4 regions of the Chromobacterium subtsugae genome follow, and region 1 is predicted to be linked to each of the others. Evidence: predicted binding sites of a transcription regulator. Region 1 holds the regulator's gene; each other region holds the start of a gene.
What was found. The regulator FNR, encoded in region 1, switches genes on or off when oxygen is low (the NO sensors DNR and NnrR bind a similar motif). The targets are predictions, from matches to a motif close to TTGATNNNNATCAA.
Positions count from the first base shown of each region.

Region 2: U6115_RS22230 (universal stress protein) is a predicted target of FNR. The motif match lies at 1,209-1,222, and genes of this name have one in related genera.
Region 3: U6115_RS18730 (M61 family metallopeptidase) is a predicted target of FNR. The motif match lies at 2,429-2,442, and genes of this name have one in related genera.
Region 4: pflB (formate C-acetyltransferase) is a predicted target of FNR. The motif match lies at 3,100-3,113, and genes of this name have one in related genera.

Region 1 covers NZ_CP142381.1:1,260,486-1,264,760, forward strand. Annotated here, with positions in the region: gene hemN (oxygen-independent coproporphyrinogen III oxidase) at 1-598, opposite strand, end outside; gene fnr (fumarate/nitrate reduction transcriptional regulator Fnr) at 705-1,451, shown strand; gene U6115_RS06150 (DUF1853 family protein) at 1,497-2,402, opposite strand; gene U6115_RS06155 (RNA methyltransferase) at 2,392-3,156, opposite strand; gene U6115_RS06160 (inositol monophosphatase family protein) at 3,304-4,095, shown strand; gene U6115_RS06165 (multicopper oxidase family protein) at 4,224-4,275, shown strand, end outside.
Region 2 covers NZ_CP142381.1:4,643,719-4,647,993, reverse strand. Annotated here, with positions in the region: gene U6115_RS22235 (TlyA family RNA methyltransferase) at 1-603, shown strand, start outside; gene U6115_RS22230 (universal stress protein) at 643-1,119, opposite strand; gene U6115_RS22225 (glutamine synthetase family protein) at 1,547-2,896, opposite strand; gene U6115_RS22220 (methyl-accepting chemotaxis protein) at 3,021-4,275, opposite strand, start outside.
Region 3 covers NZ_CP142381.1:3,942,538-3,946,812, forward strand. Annotated here, with positions in the region: gene pepN (aminopeptidase N) at 1-466, opposite strand, end outside; gene U6115_RS18730 (M61 family metallopeptidase) at 561-2,354, opposite strand; gene ccoN (cytochrome-c oxidase, cbb3-type subunit I) at 2,811-4,235, shown strand; gene ccoO (cytochrome-c oxidase, cbb3-type subunit II) at 4,254-4,275, shown strand, end outside.
Region 4 covers NZ_CP142381.1:3,756,343-3,760,617, forward strand. Annotated here, with positions in the region: gene pflA (pyruvate formate-lyase-activating protein) at 1-579, opposite strand, end outside; gene pflB (formate C-acetyltransferase) at 696-3,023, opposite strand; gene U6115_RS17835 (formate transporter FocA) at 3,294-4,076, opposite strand.

The sequences.
Region 1 (4,275 bases):
GTTCGCTCTGCACGCGGTTGACGGCGCGCTGCACCGCGGGGTCGAAATCCTGCACGCCGACGCTGATCCGGTTGAAGCCATATTCTGCCAGGCGGAACATGGTTTCGCGTTTTACCTTGCGCGGATCGATCTCAATGGAATATTCTCCGTCGCTCAGGAACTCGAAATGCGTGCCGAGCATGGTCATCAGCCGCGCCAGCTGGCCGTCGTCGAGGAAGGTGGGGGTGCCGCCGCCGAAGTGCAGCTGTATCACCTTTTCCCGGCAGCCCAGCTGTTCGGCCACCAGCAGGATTTCCTTTTCCAGGTAGTCCAGGTATTGGTCGGCCTTGCTCTTGTTTTTGGTGATGATCTTGTTGCAGGCGCAGTAATAACAAACTGTGTTGCAAAATGGTATATGAGCGTACAATGATAAAGGTTTGCGGTTGGCGCCGATGCGGCGCTGCTGCAGACCATGCTGGTAGTCATGTGCTGAGAAACCCGGCGTAAAGCGATCCGCAGTCGGGTATGACGTGTATCTTGGTCCCGACCCATCCAGGCGTTCGATCAGCTCTCGGTCGAACTCGAAATGGGCGGGGGAAAACGGATGGGTGGTTTTCATGTCGTATTCGGATGGTAAAACTTCTGGTGGACTGGTAAATTTGCGCAAAACCTGCGAATTCCGCATTGACAAGGGTCAAGCTTCACCAGCTTGCAGCAAACACAGCATGTCTGAACAAAACCATACAGCGTTACACACACTGAAAATTTCCTGCTCCAGCTGCAGCCTGCGCGAGCTGTGCCTGCCGGTCGGCCTCAACCGCGAAGAGATGAGCCAGCTGGATACGGTGATCCGCCAGAGCCGCCGCCTGAAGCGCGGCGAGTACCTGTTCCGCAGCGGCGAGGGCTTCAAGTCGCTGTACGCGGTGCGCACCGGCTTCTTCAAGACCTGCGTCGCCAGCCAGGACGGCCGCGAGCAGGTGACCGGCTTCTTGATGTCCGGCGAGCTGATGGGCCTGGACGGCATCTCCACCAACAACCACAGCTGCGACGCCATCGCGCTGGAGGACAGCGAGGTGTGCGAGCTGCCGTTCAACCGGATGGAGTCGCTGAGCCGCGACATTCCCAGCCTGCAGCACCACTTTTATCGGCTGATGAGCCGCGAGATCGTGCGCGACCAGAACGTGATGCTGCTGCTCGGCAATATGAAGGCGGAGGAGCGCATCGCCGCCTTCCTGCTGAACCTGTCGCAACGGCTGTCCACCCGCGGCTTCGCCGCCAACGACTTCATCCTGCGGATGAGCCGCGAGGAAATCGGCAGCTTCCTCGGCCTGAAGCTGGAGACGGTCAGCCGCACGCTGTCCAAGTTCCAGCAGCAGGGCTGGATCACTGTCGATCACAAGCACATCCAGCTGGTGAAGGTGGAGGAGTTGAAAAACCTGATCGCCGGCTGCGTGCACGCCAACGGCCACTGAGCCCGCCGCTGGGCAAAAAAGGCAGGTCTTCGGACCTGCCTTTTTTCATGGCTGCGGCAGTTTGCTTTGCAGCTCCGCCAACCGGGCCGGATCGGGCCAGCCGTCCGGGGTGACGAAGCCGCGCGCCGTCTCCCGCCACAGGCCGCCGCCGGCCGGCTGCAGCTCCGCCACCAGCTGCGGCGCGGCGCAGGCCAGCAGTTGTTCGCGCAGCGCGGCCTGGCTGTGGACGCGGGATGCGTCGAGCAGGGCCGGCGCCAGCCAGGACAGGCGCGGCAGCCAGGCCCAGCGCGAGCCGGGCAGCGTTTGCGGCCAAGCCGGCAGCAGCGGCGCGTGCCAGCCGCGCAATGCGCCGGAGGGTGGCGGCCAGGCCTGGCCGGCGGGGTAGAACAGCCAGCCGCTCAGGCGCGCGCCGGTCTGGCAGGCGGCGAAGCCATCGGGCAGTTGCGCGGCGGCGGCGGGATGGCGGCTCAGTTGCAATTGTGTTGCGAGTTTGGTCGCTTTCAGCCGCCAGGCATCGCGCAGGCTGGGGCCGACCAGCGTGTCCGGCCCGTTGCCCAGTTGCAGGTAGAATTTGCTGGCGGTTTCCAGGTGCCAGGGTTCGCCGTCCAGCCACAGCAGGAAGTCGAATTCGCCCAGGGTGCGGCGCGTTTCGTTGATGACGGTGAGATTTTCCGCCGCCAGGCGAATGTGCGGCGCGGCGCGAAACCAGAAAGAAAGCAAGCGTTCGGCATATTTTCCCAGCCGGCTGTGCTGGGCTGCCGCCAGCCAGTCCAGCAGCGGCGCCGGCTCGCGCTCCAGCCGGCCCAGCAGCGCCGCGCCGTCGGCGCCCAGCAGCCGCTCGGGCGGCAGGTCGGCGCCGGATTGCCAGGGGGAGGGGGAGGTCAGCAGGAAGGCGAGATCGCGCACCGCCGGGTGCGCGTAGGGCAGAGAGAACGGCTGTTCAGTCTTCATCCCGCTTCAGGCTGCCGTCGGCGGCGCGCTGCACCTGCTTGAAGAAGCCGCGCAGGATGTCGATTTCGTCGCGCAGCACGCCGGAGCGGTTGAACAGCGCGCGCATGCGGCGCATCAGCCGCTCGCTGTTGCGGCGGCGGAAGTAGCCGATGTCGTCCATCGCCTGCTCCAGGTGGCCGCACATGCCTTCCACCTCGCCCTGGGTGGCGGCTTCGCCGTCGGCGCGCAGGTATTCCACGTTCACGCCGGTGTGGCTGAACAGCTCGTAGGTCATCACCTGCACCGCCATCGCCAGGTTCAGCGAGAAGTAGTCGGGGTTGCCGGGGATGGTGACCAGGCGGTTGCACTGCTCCACTTCCTCGATCGACAGGCCGAAGGTTTCGTTGCCGAAAACCAGCGCCACCTGCTCGCCGTCGCGCGCGCGCGCCACCAGCTCGGGCGTGGTTTCGCGCGGGGTGGACAGCGGGGTGGTCAGCTCGCGGCGGCGGCTGGTCAGCGCGCAGGCGACGGTGACGTCGGCCAGCGCCTCTTGCAGCGAGCCGACCACGGTGGCGCTCTCCAGCACGTCCACCGCGCCGGAGGCCAGCGCGTTGGCTTCGTCGCTGGGAAACACCTTGGGTTCCACCAGGTAGAGGCGGGTCAGCCCCATGGTTTTCATCGCGCGAGCGGCCGAGCCGATGTTGCCCGGATGGTTGGGCCTGGCCAGCACGATGCGGATGTTTTTCAGAAAATCAGGTACTTGGGGTTTATTCATTGGCGGTTTCACATTAAAATAGCGGGCATATATCAAAAGCCCGCGCCCAGGCGTCGGGTTTTTTTGTTCCTTAACCCAGATTGTTACCGGCAGGCGTCGCGTCATCGAACGCCGCGCCTGCCCATTGTTCAAGTGTAGAGGCCGTCAATGCATCCGATGCTCAATGTCGCGGTTAAAGCCGCTCGCCGCGCTGGCAGTGTTATCCAGCGCGCGTCGCTTAACCTCGATACCATTCGCGTAGAGAAGAAGAAACACAATGACTTCGTTACCGAGGTGGACCGCGCAGCCGAAGAGGCTATCATCCAAACCATCCTCGAGGCCTACCCGAAACACGCGATTCTAGCAGAAGAGTCGGGCGCCAAAGGCGTCGGCTCCTCCGAATACGAGTGGATCATCGACCCCATCGACGGCACCACCAACTTCCTGCGCGGCCACCAGCAGTTCGCGATTTCCATCGCGCTGGCGCACAAGGGCCAGATCCAGCAGGCGGTGGTGTACGACCCCAGCCGCAACGACCTGTTCACCGCCTCGCGCGGCGTGGGTTCCTTCCTCAACGACCGCCGCATCCGCGTGTCCAAGCGTTTCATGATGAACGAGTGCGTGATCGCCACCGGCTTCCCGGTGTCGGACCAGAGTTATCTGGACCAGTATATGGGCATGCTGAAGGACGTGATCGGCAAGGCCGCCGGCGTGCGCCGCGAAGGCGCGGCCTCGCTCGACCTGTGCAATGTGGCCTGCGGCCGCGTCGAAGGCTTCTTCGAGCTGAACCTGAAGCCGTGGGACATCGCGGCCGGCAGCCTGATCGTGCAGGAAGCCGGCGGCATCGTCACCGACTTCACCGGCGAGCAGGGTTGGCTGGAATCGGGCGACATCGTCGCCGCCAACCCGAAAGTGCTGGCGCAGCTGCTGCACACTCTGGCGCCGCACGTCGGCAAGTAAGCGCCAGCCTTCATCCCCAAAAACGGCAAGCCTCAGGCTTGCCGTTTTTTTTGGCCGCGCGGAACTGTTGCCAGTTGGCGCGCTCTAGGTTTCAATATACCCATGTGGGGTATCTGATGGAGCGTGAGATGCAACGTCGACAAGTGATGCAGTGGGGAGGCGCGCTGGCCCTCTCGTCCT
Region 2 (4,275 bases), 1.4 Mb from region 1:
TTCGCGGTGGTCGCCGACGCGGCCGACCGCTATGTGTCGCGCGGCGGCCTGAAGATGCAGGGCGCGCTGGCGCAGGCCGGCATCGCGGTGGATGGCTGGTGCGCGCTGGATGTCGGCCAGTCCACCGGCGGCTTTTCCGACTGCCTGTTGCAATACGGCGCGCGCCGGGTGGTGGGGGTGGATGTCGGCCACGATCAGCTGCATCAGCGGCTGCGCGACGACGCGCGGGTGCGCTACTTCGAGGGCGTCAACGCGCGCGCGCTCGACCACGCCGCGCTGCTGGCCGCCAACGACGGCGATGGCTTCGACCTGATGGTCTGCGATGTGTCCTTCATTTCGCTGAGCCTGGTGCTGCCGTCGGCGCTGCCGCTGCTGAAGCCGGGCGGCCGCCTGCTCAGCCTGGTCAAGCCGCAGTTCGAGGTGGGGCGCGAAGGGTTGTCCAAGGGCGGCATCGTCCGCGACGAAAGCCTGTATCCGCGGGTGAAAGACAAGATCAACCGGGTGCTGGCCGAGCAGAACATGAAGACGCTGGCCTGGTTCGACAGCCCGATCAAGGGCGGCGACGGCAACCACGAATTCTTCGTCCACGCCGCGCGGCGCTGACAGGGGCGCGGCCCGCGCCAGGCGGGCCGGATGGCGGGCTTAGTCGACGCGGATGTCGTCGTCGTCGGTGCTGCGCACGATCAGCAGCGGGCAGTGGCTGCGGCGCAGCACGTCCTGGGCGAAGCTGCCCATGAACAGGTGGGCCAGGCCGCTGCGGCCATGGGTGCCCAGCACCACCAGGTCGGCCTGCTGCGAGCGGGCGTAGCCTATCAGCAGGTCGGCCAGGTCGTGGCCGCCTTCCCAGCTTTTTTCCAGATGGCTCAGCACATTGTGCAGGCCGGCCTCGCGCGCCAGCAGCTGCGCGCGCGCCAGCGCCTCCTGGCCTTGTTGCAGCGCCAGGTCGTAGCCGGGGTCGCCGGCGTAGACGCCTAGGCTGTCGACGGCCAGTTCGCGCAGGCTGGCGATGTGGACCAGGGTGAGCCGGGCGTCGCTGAATTTGGCGACGCGGATGGCTTCGTGCAGCGCTTTGTCGGAATTGTTGCTGCCGTCTATCGCGGCGATGATGTGGCGGTACATCTGCAGCTCCTTCGAAAAACACCGGCCAGGTGGGATGCCTTCAGCATACCGCGCCGGGCAGGCGGCGTCTCGCCGGGCGAGCGCTGGTGTTGATCCAGGGCAATGAAACAAAGGCTGCTGCATGAGACGGGACGCATATCGATGGCGCGGTATGTCGGCAGCCGACCGAATCCCCCTTCGACCCGTGCCGGCAAAACAGTTTTGTGCCAGGAGTTGTAGAGCCGCCGTTTTCTGATCGGCGGCGCCTGGCGCAAGACTGTTTTGTCGGGGTTTCTCGGGCCGCTGGGGTCGCCTGGAGTGGTCAGGGGGCTGGCGAGACAGCCTCCTGACCCGTTCGGCGGGCGGAACCGCCGTGAAAGTCATTGTCCGCGTAGCGGACTCCGCAGCGTTGTTGTCGTGGCTTACCCAGGCAGGACTAGGATCTCGATCAGACCAGAAACCCCAGGTACTGCCGCTCCCAGGTGGTGACTTGGCGATGGTAGTCGGTCAACTCCACCTCCTTCACCGCCAGATAAGCGCGGCAGAAGTCGGCGCCGAACAGCTTTTCGCCGATTTCCGCCGCCGCCATCGCCGCGCAGGCGGCGTCCAGCGTGGTCGGCAGGCTGGCGGCCTGCTGCTTGAACACATTGCCGTGCGCCGCTTCGTCCGGCGTCAGTTTCTGTTCGATGCCGGCCAGGCCGGCGCCCAGGCTGGCGGCCAGCGCGAGGTAGGGGTTGGCGTCGCAGCCGGGCAGGCGGTTTTCCACCCGGCGCGCCTCCGGGCCGGATACCGGCACCCTGAGGCCGACCGAGCGGTTGTCCAGCCCCCAGCTGAGGTTGACCGGCGCCGCCATGCCCTTGACGAAGCGGCGGTAGGAGTTGGGATTGGGGCAGAACAGCGGCATCAGCTCCGGCAGGAAGCGTTGCAGGCCGGCGATGAAGCCGAAGAACGCCGGGCTGGCTTCGCCGCCGTCGCCGCTGAAGACGTTGCGGCCGCGGCGGTCCACCAGGCTTTGGTGGATGTGCATCGAGCTGCCGGGCTGGCCGGGCAGCGGCTTGGCCATGCACACGGCGCTGAGGCCGTGGCGGTGGGCGATTTCCTTCAGCGCGGTCTTGAACAGGAAGGTGTCGTCGGCCAGCTTCAGCGCGTCGCCGTGCTTGAGGTTGATCTCGAACTGGCTGGGGCCCATCTCGTGCACGCAGGTGTCGGTGGCGATGCCCAGCGTCTCGCAGGCCTGGTATAGCTCGTCGAAAAAGGCTTCCAGTTCGCCCAGCGCGGAAAAGCCGAAGGCGTCGAAGCCGGTTTCGCGCCGGCCGCAGGGCAGTTGCGGCGGCTGGAACGGCTGCGCCGGGTCGCCGTGGGCGGCGAACAGGTAGAACTCCAGCTCCGGCGCGACGATGGGAGTCCAGCCGTGGGCGGCGTAGCGCGCCAGCAGCTGTTTCAGGATGGAGCGCGGCGCCAGCGGCGACAGGCCGCCGTCGTGGTCGACGCAGTCGCAGATCACCAGCGCGCGCGGCGTCTTGGCCCAGGGGACGAGACGCAGGGTGTCGTAGTCCGGCGTGAGGGTCACGTCCGGATCGTGTTCGCCGTAGAAGCTGTAGTCGGGGAATTCCCCGACGCAGCTTTGCAGCGGCACCGCGCGGGCGATGCGCAGCTGCTGGCCCTGGATGAAGGCCGAAGCGGGCAGGGTCTTGCCACGGGCGAAGCCGTGGACATCGGCGAAGGCGAGTTCCACATCCCTCGCCTTGCTGTGTTGCAGCCAATCGATGCGGCCTGCCGGCATGCGGGCATCAGACATACGTTTCTCCACTGAAGCGTGCTGGGGTTCCTGTCTGTCCTCAGTTTTTTTTCTTGCTTTCATGGAGCGTGCGCCCGCAGCCATTATGCCAGCCGCAACGGCGGCGGCAAGTGCCGCGATGGGTTTACAGGCGGAAGCGGCCGACGGTCTGATGCAGATTGGCGGCTTGCTGGTCGATGTCGCGCACCGCCTCCACCGCGTTGCTGACCGAGTTCTGCGTTTCCTCCACCACGCCGGCCACCTGTTCGACATTGCCGGCGATATTGGTGCCGGCCTGGCTTTGCTCGCCCATCGCCACCACCACGTTGTGGACGTTTTCCAGCGCGCTGCTGGCCTGGCGGCTGATCGAATCCAGCGTCTGCGCCGCCTGCTGCACCTGTTCCACGCCGGCCTGCACCGCCGGGCGGATTTCGTCCATCTGGCTGGAGACGTTGCCGGTTTCGCTGATCACCGCCTGCACGATGGTGCTGATCTCGTCGGTGGCGCTGGCGGTGCGCTCGGCCAGTTTGCGCACCTCGTCGGCGACGACGGCGAAGCCGCGGCCCATCTCGCCGGCGCGCGCCGCTTCGATCGCCGCGTTCAGCGCCAACAGATTGGTCTGGTTGGCGATGTCGCGTATGGTTTCGGCGATGCTGCTGATGCTGCGGCTGCGCTCGGCCAGCTGGCCGACCATGTCGCTGGCGCTGTGGATCTGGTCGGCGACCTGGCGGATGCCGTCGGCGGCGTTGCCGGCCAGCGTCTTGCCTTCGCTGGCCAGCTGGGCGGTGTCGCGCGCGCCGCTTTCGGTGTCGCGGGTGCTGGCGCTGACATGGTCTATGCTGACCGACAGCTGCTCGATGGCGGCGGCGGCCGAGGTGGTGGACGAGCTGGCGATGCCGGACACCTCGTGCACCTTGTCCATGTCGCTGGAGAGCTGGCGGCAGGAGTGGTTGATGCTCTGCGTGGCGTGGCCGATCTCTTCTATCATCCGCCTGAGCTTGCCCTGCATGTCCTGCATCGCGCCCAGCAGGCTGCCGGCGCCGCCCTTCACTTGAATGGCTAAGCTGAGGTCGCCGTCGGCGATGGCCTTCACCACCTCGGCGGCATAGGCGGGCTCGCCGCCCAGCGACTGCAGGATGGAGCGCGACATCCAGCCCACCAGCGCGCCCAGCACCACGATGCAGAGCACCGCCACCAGCAGCAGCGTGCGCGCCTCGCTCCAGAACAGCTGGTCGATGTCGTCGATGAAGATGCCGGTGCCTATGGTCCAGCCCCAGGGGTCGAAGCGGAACACGCCGTTGAGCTTGGGGAATTCCTCGGCGCCGCTGCCGGCGCGCTTGGTCTGGATGGTCAGCACGCCGTAGTGGTCCTGCTGCATCGCGTCTTCGTAGGCCTGCACG
Region 3 (4,275 bases), 2.1 Mb from region 1:
CCGGGTACTTCTGCTTGTCGGCCTTGATGGTGGTGGTGAACTTGGCCATCACGTCCGGACGGTCCAGGTAGTAGGTGATCTTGCGGAAGCCTTCCGGCTCGCACTGGGTGAACAGATTGCCGCCGGACGCGTACAGGCCCATCAGGCTGGTGTTGGCGGCCGGATCGAGCTCGGTCTCCACCTCCAGGATGAAGCTGTCCGGCACGCCGCGCACCGTCAGCGTGTCGTCGGCCAATGCGTAGCGGCTGTCGTCCAGCCGGTCGCCGTCCAGCGTCACGCTCAGCAGCTTGGCGCTGCCGCTCAATGCCAGGTCGGCGGCCTGCGACTGGCCGTTGCGGGTGATCACCAGCCGCGAATGCACGCGGGTGGCGTTGTCCTCGATGTCGAACACCAGGTCGACGCGGTCGATCAGGAAAGCCGGAGCCTGGTAATCCTTGCGGTACTTCACTTCTGGCTGCTGGGCCATGAAACCTCCTTTGCGCCGGCGTCGCCGCCGGTCTCATTCATAGACGCCGCGGCGCCGGGCAGGGCGCCGCTTTCGCTTGTTCTCTATTTCCGGCTCAACGGCCGGCTATCCACTTGCCGGCCTGCGGCTGCGGCTTGAGGCGGCAGGTATCCGCCGGTGCCGCCTGCAGCGTCAGCTCGAAAGCCATCAATTCGTCGCGGCGGAAAGCGTGCAGCTTGATCTTGTCGCCGGCCTGGTAGCGGGCGATCTGCTTGTCCAGATCCACGGCGCGCAGCTTGTCCACCGCCACCACCACGTCGCCGCCGGACAGGCCGGCCGCCTGCGCCGCGCCGCCGTCCAGCACCTGGACCAGCTTGACGCCGGCGGCATCGGCCGCGGTCTTGACGCCCAGCGCCAGCGGCGCCGGCTTGGCGGCGAAAGCCTCCACCACGCCGCCGCGGTCGGAGCCGCCTTGCGCCGCCTCGAATTGCAGTTCGATGCCCTGGCTGGCCAGCAGTTCAGCCAGCGGCAGCTCCGCGGTGGAGCGCAGCGCCAGGTCGAAGAAGGGCTTGAGGTCGAGGCCGGAGGTTTCGATGGCGATCTTCTCCCACTCGTCCTCTTCCAGGCCCTTGCCGTCGGCCAGCCACTTGGCCCACAGCGCGCGCATCACGTCGTCCAGCGACTGCTTGCCCTGGCTGTCGCGGCGGATCAGCAGGTCCAGCGCCAAGGCCGCCAGCGAGCCCTTGGTGTAGTAGCTGACGATGCTGTTGGGGCTGTTCTCGTCCTGGCGGTAGTACTTGGTCCACGCTTCGAAGCTGGATTGCTCCAGCGTCTGCTTCATTCTGCCCGCGCCGCGTTGCACGCCGGTGATGGTTTCGGCCAGCAGGCCCAGGTAGCGTTTCTCGTCGATCAGGCCGCTGCGCACCAGCGCCAGGTCGTCGTAGTACGAGGTGATGCCCTCGAACGCCCACAGCAGGCGGGTATGGCCTTCCTGGTTCAGATCATACGGCGCGAAAACCGCCGGCTTCATCCGCTTGACATTCCAGCTGTGGAAATATTCGTGGCTGATCAGGCCCAGCAGCTTCAGGTAGCCGTCGCTGATTTCGGTCGCGCCCGGCGCCGGCAGATCGTCGCGGTTGGCCACCAGCGCGGTGGACGCGCGGTGCTCCAGGCCGCCGTAGATGTCCTTGCCGACGAACAGCATGAACACGTAGCGGTCGAACGGCGCCGGCTTGCCGAACATGCCGATCTGGTATTCGCAGATTTTCCTGGTGTCGTCAGCCAGGCGCTTGAGGTCGCCCTGGAAGCGGCCGGACACGACGAATTCGTGCGGCACGCCGCAGGCCTTGAAGCTGACCTTGTGGAAATCGCCCAGCTCCACCGGGTGGTCTATCAATTCGTCATAGCTGGACGCCTGGTAGCGGCCGAAGCCGGATTTCTTCTTCACGTCGGCGGCCGGCAGGCTGGTGGCCACTTTCCATTCAGCATAAGACTTGCCTTCCGGCGCATGGATATCCACGCTGCAGGCGTCGTTCTCGTAGCCTTCCGCCGCCAGAAACACGCTGGTGCCGTTGAAGAAGCCGCGCTCGCTGTCGAGGTAGGCGCCGCGCACCGACAGATCGTAGGCGTAAACCTGATAGCTCAGCGTCAGCGGCCCCTTGACCGGGTCGGCCTGCCAGCGGTTTTTCGCCAATTGCCGCAAAGCCACCGGCTTGCCGGCCGACGCGGCGGACAAACCGCTAATGTGCTTGGAAAACTCGCGAATCATATAACTGCCGGGAATCCACGCCGGCAAAAAAAACACCTGGCCGTTCTTGGCCGGGTGCGTCACGGTAAGGCTCACTTCAAACAGGTGCGCGGCCGGCGAAACCGGGCGCAGCGAATAATGCACGGGTAGGGACTGGGTCATGATCGGCCTGCAAGCGTTGCAAAACTTGATGATTCTAGCATTACCGCGGATTTCGCGGCGTCACTCGTGCTGCATTGATCCATGTCAATGAGCGTTGCCGACAGGACAATACAATTGCATGAGTGGCAACATGAACTGTTCACATTGCTACCCTTGAAACATCGCGCGTAAGACATGCAGGGACCGATCCATGCCGGCTATGCAACTGGCTCGCATATGGCAATTGATTTAGAATAACGGCATTGTTCGAGTGGAAATTTGGTGCTGTCGGAAAGGCTGGCGAAATGCTAATACAGACATCAAAGCCTATCAGTACAGGTCAAGCACCTGGTTCAACTTTGAAATAGATCGGTTCCCCGCGGCTGACTTCTTCTCTGCAGATTGGGATGCGGGGAAAAAGTTCAAGTCGCCACGGTTTGTCATGTTCTGAGTTAGCAACCTTGGAGAAAACCTTAAATGGAAACGCAATCCACTTATAACTATAAGGTGGTGCGCCAATTTGCCATCATGACCGTAGTTTGGGGCATAGTCGGCATGTTGGTGGGCGTCATCATTGCGGCCCAGCTGGTATGGCCCGAGCTCAATTTCGGGCCCTGGTTCCACTTCGGCCGCCTGCGCCCGCTGCACACCAACGCCGTGATCTTCGCCTTCGGCGGCTGCGGCCTGTTCGCCACTTCCTATTACGTGGTGCAGCGCACCTGTAACGTCCGCCTGATTTCCGACAAGCTGGCCGCCTTCACCTTCTGGGCCTGGCAGCTGGTCATCGTGCTGGCCGCCATCACCCTGCCGCTGGGCTTCACCTTCGGCAAGGAATACGCCGAACTCGAATGGCCGATCAAACTGCTGATCGCCGTCACCTGGGTGGTGTACGCGATCGTGTTCTTCGGCACCATCGCCATCCGCAAGGTCAAGCACATCTACGTGGCCAACTGGTTCTACGGCGCCTTCATCCTGGCGGTGGCGCTGCTGCACATCGTCAATTCCGCCTTCGTGCCGGTGACGCTGTGGAAGTCCTATTCGGTCTACTCCGGCGCCGTCGACGCGATGGTGCAGTGGTGGTACGGCCACAACGCGGTGGGCTTCTTCCTGACCGCCGCCTTCCTCGGCATGATGTACTACTTCGTGCCCAAGCAGGCCGGCCGCCCGGTTTACTCCTACCGCCTGTCCGTGGTGCACTTCTGGGCGCTGATCTTCACCTATATGTGGGCCGGTCCGCACCACCTGCACTACACCGCCCTGCCGGACTGGACCCAATCGGTCGGCATGGTGTTTTCGCTGGTGCTGCTGGCGCCGTCCTGGGGCGGCATGATCAACGGCATCATGACGCTGTCCGGCGCCTGGCATAAGCTGCGCACCGACCCGGTGCTGAAATTCCTGGTGGTGTCGCTGTCGTTCTACGGCATGTCCACCTTCGAAGGCCCGATGATGTCGATCAAGACCGTCAACGCCTTGTCCCACTACACCGACTGGACCATCGGCCACGTGCACTCCGGCGCGCTGGGCTGGGTGGGCTTCATCACCATCGGCTCGATGTACTACCTGATTCCGCGCCTGTTCGGCCGCGATTCCATGCACAGCGTCAAGCTGATCGAAGCCCACTTCTGGCTGGCCACCGTCGGCGTGGTGCTGTACATCGCCGCGCTGTGGATTTCCGGCGTGACCCAGGGCCTGATGTGGCGCGCGCTGAACCCGGACGGCACGCTGACCTATGCCTTCGTCGAAGCGGTGAAAGCCACCTACCCCTACCACTTCGTGCGCTTCCTCGGCGGCGCCCTGTATCTGTCCGGCATGCTGCTGATGGCTTACAACACCTTCCGCACCGTCTCCTCCGGCCGCGCCGTGGATGCCAAGATTCCGGCCCTCACCGCTGAAGCCCACTAAGAAGGCGAAGGAAAAATCATGGACAAAATCCAGAAACTGA
Region 4 (4,275 bases), 2.3 Mb from region 1:
GTCGGCGTCGCCATCGGTGAGGCCGGGCACCAACACGTAGCGTATCCACATCTTCTTGCCGAGCCGCTGCAGGCGCTGGGCGAAGTCCAGCGTCGGTTGCAAGGGCTGGCCGGTGAGGGCCAGATACTTTTCCGGATCGGAGTGCTTGATGTCCAGCATCACCAGGTCGACATCGTCGAACCATTCATCCGGCACCCGCTCGTGCAGGAAACCCTGGGTGTCCAGCGCGGTGTGCAGGCCGAAGCGCTGCTTGATCGCGTGGAACAACTCGCCGACGAACTCGTGCTGCATCAGCGGTTCGCCGCCGGAGATGGTGACGCCGCCGGCGAACTTGAGGAAACGGGCGTAGGAAGCGACTTCGGACAGCGCCTGCTCCACCGTCACCTGGCGGCCATTGTGCAGCTTCCAGGTATCCGGATTGTGGCAGTACAGGCAGCGGAACTGACAGCCCGAGGTGAAAAAAACGAAACGCATGCCGGGGCCGTCGACGCCGGCGCCGCTTTCGGTGGAGTGCAGATAGCCTATGGTTTCGGCCTTAACGCATGCTTCGGTGTGGTCTGCGGCAATAGGTGGGATCATGCCGTTTCTCCGGTGAATCTTGTGAAAAAGCGGGGCTTTCCTTCCGGACCGCCCCGCCATTGATGCGATGGTGTTTCCGCGCGGGCAAGCCCAAGAGCCTGCCCGCCCTACGCGTCTTACATCTTGCCGTGGAAGGTGCGGTTGATCACGTCCATCTGCTGCTCGCGGGTCAGCTTGATGAAGTTCACGGCGTAGCCCGACACGCGGATGGTCAGCTGCGGGTACAGTTCCGGGTGCTCCATCGCGTCCAGCAGGGTTTCGCGCTTGAACACGTTGACGTTGACATGGAAGCCGCCGCCGGCGATGTGGCGCTCGCCTTCGCAGTCGAACGGCGTGCAGTTGGCGCTGCTGAACTCGGTCGGGTGCGCGGAGCAGAAGCCGTCCAGGCAGTTGGCCAGGTTCAGGATGCGCTCTTCGGCGGTGTGGCCCAGCGCGTCAGGCGTGGCCGAAGCGGTCCAGCTGATGCCGTCCAGCGCCGAATCGTACGGCAGCTTGGCCACCGAGGCGCCCGCGGCGACGAAGCCCTTCACGTCGCGGCCGTTCATCGGGTTGGCGCCCGGGGAGAACGGTTCGCCGGCGCGGCGGCCGTCCGGGGTGTTGCCGGTCTTCTTGCCGTACACCACGTTGGAGGTGATGGTCAGCACCGACTGGGTCGGCTTGGAATCGCGGTAGAAGTACGGCTGGGCCTTGATCTTGTCCATGAAGGACTGGGTCAGCCACACCGCGATGTCGTCGACGCGGTCGTCGTTGTTGCCGTAAGCCGGGTAGTCGCCTTCGATCTTGTAGTCGACGGCCAGGCCGTCTTCATTGCGGATGATGTGGACCTTCGCGAACTTGACCGCGGACAGCGAGTCGGCGGCCACCGACAGGCCGGCGATGCCGCAAGCCATGGTGCGGACGATGTCGCGGTCGTGCAGCGCCATTTCGATGCGCTCGTAGGCGTACTTGTCGTGCATGTAGTGGATGCAGTTCAGCGCCTTGACATAGGTGGCGGCCAGCCAGTCCATCATCTTCTCGAACTTGGGCATCAGCTCGTCGTAGGTCAGCACGTCGCTGGTGATCGGCTCGAAACCGTGCGCCACCAGCGCGCCGGATTTCTCGTCGCGGCCGCCGTTGATCGCGTACAGCATGGCCTTGGCCAGGTTGGCGCGGGCGCCGAAGAACTGCATCTGCTTGCCGATCTTCATCGCCGACACGCAGCAGGCGATGCCGTAGTCGTCGCCCCAGTAAGGCAGCATCAGATCGTCGTTTTCGTACTGGATGGCGCTGGTATCGATGGACACCTTGGCGCAGAAGTTCTTGAAGCCTTGCGGGAATTTCACCGACCACAGCACGGTCAGGTTCGGTTCCGGCGCCGGGCCCAGGTTGTACAGGGTGTTCAGGAAGCGGAAGCTGTTCTTGGTGACCAGGGTGCGGCCGTCTTCGCCCATGCCGCCGATGGATTCGGTCACCCAGGTCGGGTCGCCGGAGAACAGCTGATCGTATTCCGGCGTGCGCAGGAAGCGGACGATGCGCAGCTTGATCACCAGGTCGTCGATCATTTCCTGAGCTTGCGCCTCAGTCAGCGCGCCGGCGGCGATGTCGCGCTCGATGTAGACATCCAGGAAGGTGGACACGCGGCCGAAGGACATGGCGGCGCCGTTCTGTTCCTTGACGGCGGCCAGGTAGGCGAAGTACACCCACTGCACCGCTTCGCGGGCATTGGCGGCCGGGCGGCTGATGTCGTAGCCGTACTTGGCGGCCATCTGCTTCAGCTCGTCCAGCGCGCGGAATTGCTCGGACAGCTCTTCGCGCTGGCGCATCACATCGTCGGTGAAGGTGGCGTTGTCCAGTTCATGGAACACTTGCTGGCGCTCGGCGCGCAGGAAGTCGGTGCCGTACAGGGCCACGCGGCGGTAGTCGCCGATGATGCGGCCGCGGCCGTAGGCGTCCGGCAGGCCGGTGATCACGCCGGACTTGCGGCAAGCCATGATTTCCGGGGTGTAGACATCGAACACGCCCTGGTTGTGGCTCTTGCGATACTTTTCCCACACTTCCTTGATCATCGGGTCCAGCTTGAAGCCGAAAGCTTCCAGGCCGTTCTCGACCATGCGCAGGCCGCCGTTCGGCATGATGGCGCGCTTCAGCGGGGCGTCGGTCTGCAGGCCGACGATCACTTCATTGGCCTGGTCGATGTAGCCGGCGTCGTGCGCGGTGATGGAGGAGCCGCGGTCGGCGGACACGTCCAGCACGCCCTTGGCGCGTTCCTGCTTCAGCAGCTCGCCCAGCGCGTCCCACAGTTTCTTGGTGCGATCGGTCGCGCCAGCCAGGAAGCTGTCGTCGCCTTCGTACGGCTGATAGTTCAGCTGGATGAAGTTGCGGACATCGACCTTGCTCTGCCAGTCGCCGGCGGCGAAATCGCGCCACGGGTTGGCTTGGGTAGCATTTTGAGTGATGGCGTCCATCTGGTGCCTCCTTCTTGGCTGATCCAGTAAGTGTTAGATATTGAACACATCGTACATTCGAATTCGAAAATTTCGCTTGATCTTAGTCAAGTCAGCCATCGCTTTCGGCGCGGTTTCGATCCCGCGGCGCAACATGCCGGATGCGTCAAATATCCTTATTTTCTCAATGGTTTATAGCAAAATCGGCGCAGTACGCCATGTACCGCGCCGACTACATTCGAAACCGAACATCCACATGCCATCCACCGGCAGGGATGCTTCCCTAAGGCATCAGACCGCCCGCAAGGTGTGACGTTCCAGCCGGAACACCACCAGGCCGACGCCGATGGCGCCGCCGACGATATTGCCCAGCGTGGCCGGCAGCATATTGTGCAGGATGTCGCCCCACGCCAACCCGGCCATGCCCTGCATCTTCGCCAGCGCGAAAAAGGCCATATTGGCGATGCTGTGCTCGAAACCGGAGAAGAAGAACACGAACACCAGCAGCATGATCACCAGGATGCGCGCCGCCTCGTTGGCCAGCCGCATCGGCACCCATACCGCCAGGCAGATGATCCAATTGCACAGCACGCCTTTCCAGAAGATCTCCATCGCCGGGGCATGCACCTTGTGCTGCACCACATTGAACAGCAGGTGGTCGGCCGGCAGCGCGCCCATGCCGCCCGCGCCCGCCAGCACGGCGACGAACAACAGCACGCCGGCCAGATTGCCCAGATAGACCATCGCCCAGCTGCGCAGCAGATAGCACAGCCGGCAGCGGCCGCTGAGCGCGCCGACGGTGAAGTACATCACATTGCTGGTGAACAACTCCACCTTGCAGACGATGATGCTGACCAGCGCCACGCCGAAAAAGCCGGCGGTGGCGATGTAATAGCCGGAGTCGCCGGCGGCGAAAAACACCTGGCCCAGCTTCAGGCTGACCGCCAGCACCACGGCGATCAGCGCGCCGGCCATCGCGGCGCTGAGGAGGTAGCGGCCCGGCTCGCTGCGCAGCGCCTGTTGCTTGCTGGCGGCCTCGTCGGCCACGTAGGCGAGAGTGGAGGAATGACTCATGGCGTTTGTCTCTATCAATATGGAAAAGCGGCAGGCAAGGGGCGAACCGGTTCCCATCTGGCGGCAGCCATTCGCATTCCTTGCAAATTAGGAAAATTCTATGTTCGTTTCCGTAAATTCGTGTTTGATAACCATCAACACAAGCCCGCCTTCCCATTCTGGATAAACCCGCCAGCCGCCACGACTTCCCCGCGCCCAT